2 regions of the Paenarthrobacter sp. UW852 genome follow, and region 1 is predicted to be linked to the other one. Evidence: predicted binding sites of a transcription regulator. Region 1 holds the regulator's gene; the other holds the start of a gene.

Region 1 (3,344 bases):
AGCCGAAGGCGCGGAGGATGCCGGTCTTCCAATCCATGCCACGCGGCACTGTGGGCCACTTCTCAATGCCCAACACCTTGGGCCTGATGGCTTGCCACACATCCACGTACGGATGTCCCACAATGAGGACGTTTCCAGCGGCTCCGGGACAGGCCATGGCCTCGGCGGCGATGCGGGATTCTTTCGATCCCTGGACCAGGTGGTCCACCAGGATCCCGAGGCGGCGGTCCGGGCCGGGGTTGAAATCCGCAATGGCGGACGCGAGGTCGTCCACGCCATGCAAGGGTTCAACCACGATCCCTTCGACCCTGAGATCGTCACCCCAGACCTTCTCGACCAGTTCGGCGTCGTGCTTTCCTTCCACCCAGATGCGGCTGGCCTTGGCCACCTGTGCGCGCTGGCCTTGCACCTTGACGGAACCTGAGGCGGTACGGCCCGGCTGGGCGGCCGACGGCGACTGCCGGACTGCTGGAGGCATCAGGCGGATGGGCTGGCCTTCGAGCAGGAAGCCGTATCCCAACTGGAACGATTTGGACTTACCACGCCGGTCCTCCAGGGACACGATATGCATGCCGCCGGTCTTCTCCACCCTGGTCACTTCGCCCACCCACCCGGACTGGACGTCTTCAAGGACCATTCCCCGCTGGACCGCTACCTCAGGAAGCTGGCGTTTGGCGGGAGCGGTCAGATCCTGTGGACCCCAATTGTCGAAAGCCAAGGGATATTTCCTACCTTTGAGTACTTGATGGGTGGGGGAGCCGTTTGGGTTGCGAAGCTGCCGAACCTGCACGCTGGAAGCTGAATACGGGCGTTTTCAATGCTAGCAACGGGGTGGCCCATAATAGACTTGTTAGCACTTGGGCATGTTGAGTGCTAAGCGCGGAGGCCCGGCAGGCGTGCCGCAATCGCCGGTCGCCACGACCACGGACGTCGTCAGGAGGTGGAGCAATGAGTGAGCCACGCAAGTTGGAAGTGCTGCGTGCCATCGTTGAAGACTACGTGCATTCCAGGGAACCCGTTGGATCCAAGGCCCTTGTCGAGCGCCACCACCTCGGTGTTTCCAGTGCCACCATCCGCAATGACATGGCTGTCCTGGAAGAAGAAGGACTCATCGCGGCGCCCCACACCAGCGCAGGACGCATTCCCACGGACAAGGGCTACCGCCTGTTTGTGGACCGTATCTCCCAGGTAAAGCCACTTTCGGCCGCGGAGCGCCGTGCCATCCACTCCCTCCTCGAGGGCCCGGATGACGTGGACGACATCCTGGAGCGGACCGTGAGGCTCCTTTCCCAGCTGACCAACCAGGTCGCCGTCGTGCAGTACCCGCACTCGAGCCGGGCGGTCGTCCGTCACGTTGAGTTCGTGCTGCTTGCGCCAAAGCAGGTCCTGGTGGTCCTCATTGCGGACACAGGCAGCGTTGGCCAGAAGGTCATCGATGCCGGATCAGATGTTGCGAACGAGGCATTGATGCTGCTGAGGTCCCGGTTCCTCGGAAGCATAGCCGGGACGCAACTGGACCTTCTCCCACAGGTCCTTCCATCGGTAGTGGCCCTCTGCCCGCCCGAGCTTCGCGGCGTGGCCCAGACTCTTGCGCACGGCCTGCAGTCACTGAGCGACAACAGCCGCGAAGAGCGCATCTTGATGGCGGGCACCGCCAACCTGGCCCGCTCCAATGTGGACTTCCCCTTGAGCATCGGTCCGGTGCTTGAAGCCCTTGAGGAACAAGTCGTCATGCTGCGGTTGTTGTCCGATATGGGCGATGATCCGCGGGGCGTGTCAGTAAGCATTGGCCGGGAGAACCCGTACGACGGTTTGGCCGAGGCTTCCGTCGTGGCCACCGGCTACGGTTCCGGAGCCAAGGTTGGGATCCTTGGCCCTACCCGCATGGACTATCCCACCACCATGGCCGCAGTCCGGGCCGTGGCCAGATACCTTTCCCGCATTCTCGGCGGCTGAACACCGGCCCGAGGACACATCCGCAGTACAACAAGGAAGAGATACCGACTTTGAGCAGCCACTATGACGTTTTGGGAGTCTCTCCGGAAGCCACCGGGGAAGAGATCAAAAAGGCGTACCGCAAGTTGGCGCGGAAACTTCACCCGGACGTCAACCCCGGGGAAGATGTCGCGGAGCAGTTCAAGGCAGTGACCCACGCCTACGAGGTGTTGTCGGACCCGCAGAAGCGCCGTGTCTATGACGCCACCGGTAATGAAAACGGAACCGAAAACGGCTTCGGCGGCGGTTATTCCGGCCAGGGCTTCGCCTTCCAGGACATTTTCGACACCTTCTTTGGCGGCGGTGGCGGCCATGGCGGCCCGGCTTCCCGGGTCCGGCGCGGCCAGGACGCCCTCATCAGCGTCCGCATCGACCTCAAGGATGCGGTATTCGGCGTCAACAAGAAGCTCGAAGTCGACACGGCCGTTGTGTGCCCCACTTGTGATGGCAGTTGCTGCCGCCCTGGTACCCATCCTGAACGGTGTGACATCTGTGGTGGCAGCGGCCAGGTCCAGCGGGCGGTCCGGTCCATCCTCGGCCAGGTCATGACCACGGCCCCCTGTGGCTCCTGCGAGGGCTTCGGCACGGTCATCAAGGACCCCTGCAACGAATGCAGCGGGCAGGGTCGCATCCGCAGTCGTCGTTCCCTCACCATCAAGGTTCCTGCCGGTGTGGCCACCGGTACCCGGATCCAGTTGTCCGGCCAGGGCGAAGCCGGCCCCGCGGGCGGCCCGGCCGGCGATCTCTACGTCGAAATCCGCGTCAACAACGACTCCATGTTCATGCGTGAAGGCGACGACCTGCACGCAACCCTGAGCGTGCCCATGACAGCCGCTGCCCTGGGTACGGAACTTCAGTTGGACACCTTCGACGGAGCACAGGACATCGACGTCAAGGCAGGAACCCAGTCAGGCGAAATCATCACTCTTCGCGGGCTTGGCGTCACCCACCTTCGCGGCTATGGCCGAGGCGACCTCAAGGTGCATTTGCACGTCGAAACGCCTACCAAGCTCGATGCCGCCCAGGAGGAGCTGCTCCAGCAGCTCGCCAAACTGCGGGGAGAGCAGTTCACCGAGGGAAAGCTCGTTGCCAGCGGCGGCATGTTCGCCAAACTGCGGGACAAGCTCGGTAACCTGTAGCGGTGAGCAACCCCGTCTTCTTCACCCAGGCAGGCAACCTCAGCCACCTGGGGCCTGGTTCCGTGTTTGTACTGGAAGGCCCGGAGGCGCGCCACGCGGTCACCGTTAAACGCTTGGCGGTGGGCGAACAGGTAGACATCGCAGACGGCGCCGGTACACGTTTGACGGGTACGGTCTCCGAGACCGGGTCCGGCACCTTGGCTGTGACGG
Region 2 (3,344 bases), on a different contig from region 1:
CGGGCAGGCTTGCAGTGAACCCGGTGACGAACAAGACCTACGTCGCATGGCAGAACGGCGTGAAAGTGATCGACGGTGCCACCCTCACCGCCACTGCTTTGCCGGTAGCCGGCGCCCAGGAGATCGCGGTGAACTCGACCACCGGCAAGGTCTACATTTTGGGTGGCGGAGTCATCAAGGTGATTGGCGCTGGTGGTGTGGTGACCTCGACCATCAGCATCGGCGCCGGCGGCATCTTGGATCTAGCCATCAACGAAACCACGAACAAGATCTACTTCACCACCCTGGGCAAGTATGGAGCCGGGGTGCGCGTGATTGACGGCATGACGGACACCATTACTGACACGATTCCGACCACAAACAACGTGGGCAAACTGGCAGTGAACCCGGTGACCAACACCGTGTACGTCGCTGGGGACAGCGAGGGCATCGACGGGTTCGTGCAGGTCATTGACCCAGCCACAAAGACACAGGTCGCCAAACTGCGAACTCCCTCTCGTGTCACCGACATTCTGGTCAACTCCAGAGGCAACAAGGCTTATGCGCTCCTGCAAGGGAGGGGAGTCACCGTGGTGGATGGCGACAACCGTTTCTCCGCCGTGTTCTCCGGACAGGATCCCCTGGACGCCGCGGTCAACCCGAACACCGGCAAGGTCTACGTCTCCAACAACGGAAGTGCCTCCGTGTCCGTGATTGACGGCTCTGTTGCAGCGCCTGTGAAGAACGACTTCAACGGTGATTCGCATCCTGACGTGTTGGCGCGCGACGTATCCGGCGCGCTGTGGCTGTACCCGGGCAACGGATCGGGCGGCTGGCTCCAGCGCGTCCAAGTCGGCCAAGGCTGGAACGTGATGACGGCCCTGATCGCGCCGGGCGACTTCAACGGCGACTCCTTTGCCGACGTTTTGGCGCGCGACGGCGGGGGTCTCCTGTGGCTCTACCCGGGCAACGGTGCAGGCGGGCTCGGAACCCGGGTGCTGGTTGGTAGCGGCTGGGAAAACATGAACGCCATCGAGCCCATCAACTTCTTTGGCGCCGGCTTCGGGGACGTCGTGGCCCGCGACCGTGGCGGGGCCTTGTGGCTGTACCGGGGCGACGGAAAGGGTGGCTGGTTGCCCCGGATGTGGGTTGATTCGGGCTGGTCGGCATTGTCTGAAATCACTGGCGCCGACGACTTCAACGGCGACGGCGTCACCGACCTCGTGGCCCGCGACAGCGCTGGGACCTTGTGGTTGTACCCGCCCAAGGGAACCAGCGGATGGCTGCCCCGCCAGGTCACCGGTCAAGGTTGGAACGCGATGAACTCACTGGTTGGACCCGGCGATTTCGACGGCGACGGGCGGGCTGATCTGCTGGCCCGGGACTCCAGCGGTGGGCTGTGGTTGTACTCCGGTCAAGGAGGATCGGCATGGCCCACGGCGAAGCAGGTTGGGGCCGGGTGGAATGTGATGACGGCGATAATCTGACGCGTGCTGCTCGACAAGGTGTCTGAGCCTTGGGTTGTGCGCATGTCAGGCCTTCTCGGCATGTAAACAACTCATGAGCCAGTGCCAGCGCCCCCACTTCGCGCAGCCTTCAAGTCCTTCCGCAGCCCCTTGTTGTCCGCCCGTAGTTCCCGGTTGTCCTGCGTCAGGCCATGGTTGTCCTCTGTCAGTCCACGATTCTGAGCTTCCAGCTCCAACACGAGCTTCACGCCGGCCAGGTTCAGCCCCTCATCCAGCAACACCCCGATCCGGCGCAGGGTCGCCAGGTTCCGTTCGCTGTAGCGGCGGGTGCCGCCGTCGGTCCTCTCGGGGGTGAGTAGCCCTTTACGTTCGTACAGCCGAAGGTTTTGCTGGCCGGTGCCCACGAGCTCAGCTGCAACGGAGATCGCGTAGACGCCGAGCGCGTCCCGGTCGCCGGTAGAACCCGACCCGCCGTCGGACGCGGCGGCGCCCAATCCGCCGTCGTGCCCTCCAGATGAACTGTCCGCAGCACCCATCCGAAACCTCTCCAAAATTCTTCCGAAAACCTACTTGCACCACTCTCTCACCAGTGCTATAAAAAATCTATACCAGCCAACACAGATCTGGAAGGCTGGACCAACAGAAGAGTCAGCATCAAGATCTAAGGAGTGAGAACAAAATGCTGATGCGCACTGACCCGTTCCGCGAATTCGACAGGCTCGCCCAACAGGTTTTTGGCACAACAGCACGCCCCGCCGGCATGCCGATGGACGCCTGGCAGGAAGGCGAAGAGTTTGTGGTCGCTTTCGATCTGCCTGGTGTAAACCCTGAATCGGTGGACCTCGACGTCGAGCGTAACGTCCTGACCGTTAAGGCAGAACGGAAGTCGCCAGCGGGCGAGAACACCGAACTGATCGCCGCCGAACGCCCCCAAGGCGTTTTCAGCCGCCAACTCATCCTGGGCGACACCCTGGACACCGACGGCGTCAAGGCCAGCTACGACGCAGGTGTGCTGACACTCCGCATCCCCGTCGCCGAGAAGGCCAAGCCCCGGCGCATCGAAATCACGTCCAACGAGCAACGACAGGAAATTAACGCGTAATCCACCCTCTCCGCTGAGGGCTCGCCCGGGGGTGGCCCTCAGCGGAGCGCAGGACGGGAGCTTCGGATCGGCCGCAGCATCGGAAAATGGGCGCAGGCTTCGCGCCACGCCACAGCGCTTGACGCGCAGAGGAAAACGCGGCCCCTGACGTCGCCTCCCGATCGGATGGCCCTCGGCTTCGGCCGGGGGCCATCTCCCATCCACCGCATCCCACCCGGAACCAGCAGTGAACACCCAGCCAGACCACTACGCCACCCTGCACGTGACACCCGACGCCACCCCGCGCGAGATCGCACGCGCCTACCGGGCGCTGCTGCGCACCCACCACCCGGACACGCGCCAAGCAGCCGACGACGGCGGCGCCCCCTCAGCGAGCGACGTCCAGGAACTGCACGCCATCATGCAGGCGTACGTCGTTTTGTCGGACCCAGGAAAGCGGGCGGCATACGACCGTGAGCGGCGCTCCAGTGCTCCATACGGTGATCGTGGAACGCCTGTGAAGGTCCGAGTCCATCGATCGCCGGAAGCTACGCCCGGTCCCACCTCGGGGCAGGGGCCGCTGTCGTTTGGCCCGGCCCGATGGGAGCCCCTGCCCCGAAGCACCCGACTTCCAAGGAGACATTCATGAGCGCATGGCGTCCCTACGACGGCCACATCATCCCGGCCTTCTACGAACGGTTCGAGAAACGCTGGGGGAGGGGGACCGCGCCGTTCCTCGATCCCGAGGTCCATGAGCAGCCCATGCCCCGTGCCCAGTGGATCAACCCCGATACGGGCGCGGCCGTGGCGGTCGTTCC

The links. The regulator HrcA, encoded in region 1, represses chaperone genes, less so after heat shock. The targets are predictions, from matches to a motif close to TTNGCACTCGNNNNNNNCGAGTGCNAA.
Region 2: the regulator HrcA is predicted to act here: its motif matches at 2,015-2,041, upstream of NEK97_RS04725 (Hsp20/alpha crystallin family protein).

The regions. Positions count from the first base shown of each region.
Region 1 covers NZ_JAMSGY010000001.1:194,427-197,770, forward strand. The annotation lists gene NEK97_RS00945 (DUF3097 domain-containing protein) at 1-718, opposite strand, end outside; gene hrcA (heat-inducible transcriptional repressor HrcA) at 949-1,956, shown strand; gene dnaJ (molecular chaperone DnaJ) at 2,007-3,134, shown strand; gene NEK97_RS00960 (16S rRNA (uracil(1498)-N(3))-methyltransferase) at 3,137-3,344, shown strand, end outside.
Region 2 covers NZ_JAMSGY010000002.1:347,742-351,085, reverse strand. The annotation lists gene NEK97_RS04735 (FG-GAP-like repeat-containing protein) at 1-1,466, shown strand, start outside; gene NEK97_RS04730 (MerR family transcriptional regulator) at 1,538-1,981, opposite strand; gene NEK97_RS04725 (Hsp20/alpha crystallin family protein) at 2,125-2,547, shown strand; gene NEK97_RS04720 (J domain-containing protein) at 2,774-3,175, shown strand; gene NEK97_RS04715 (hypothetical protein) at 3,172-3,344, shown strand, end outside.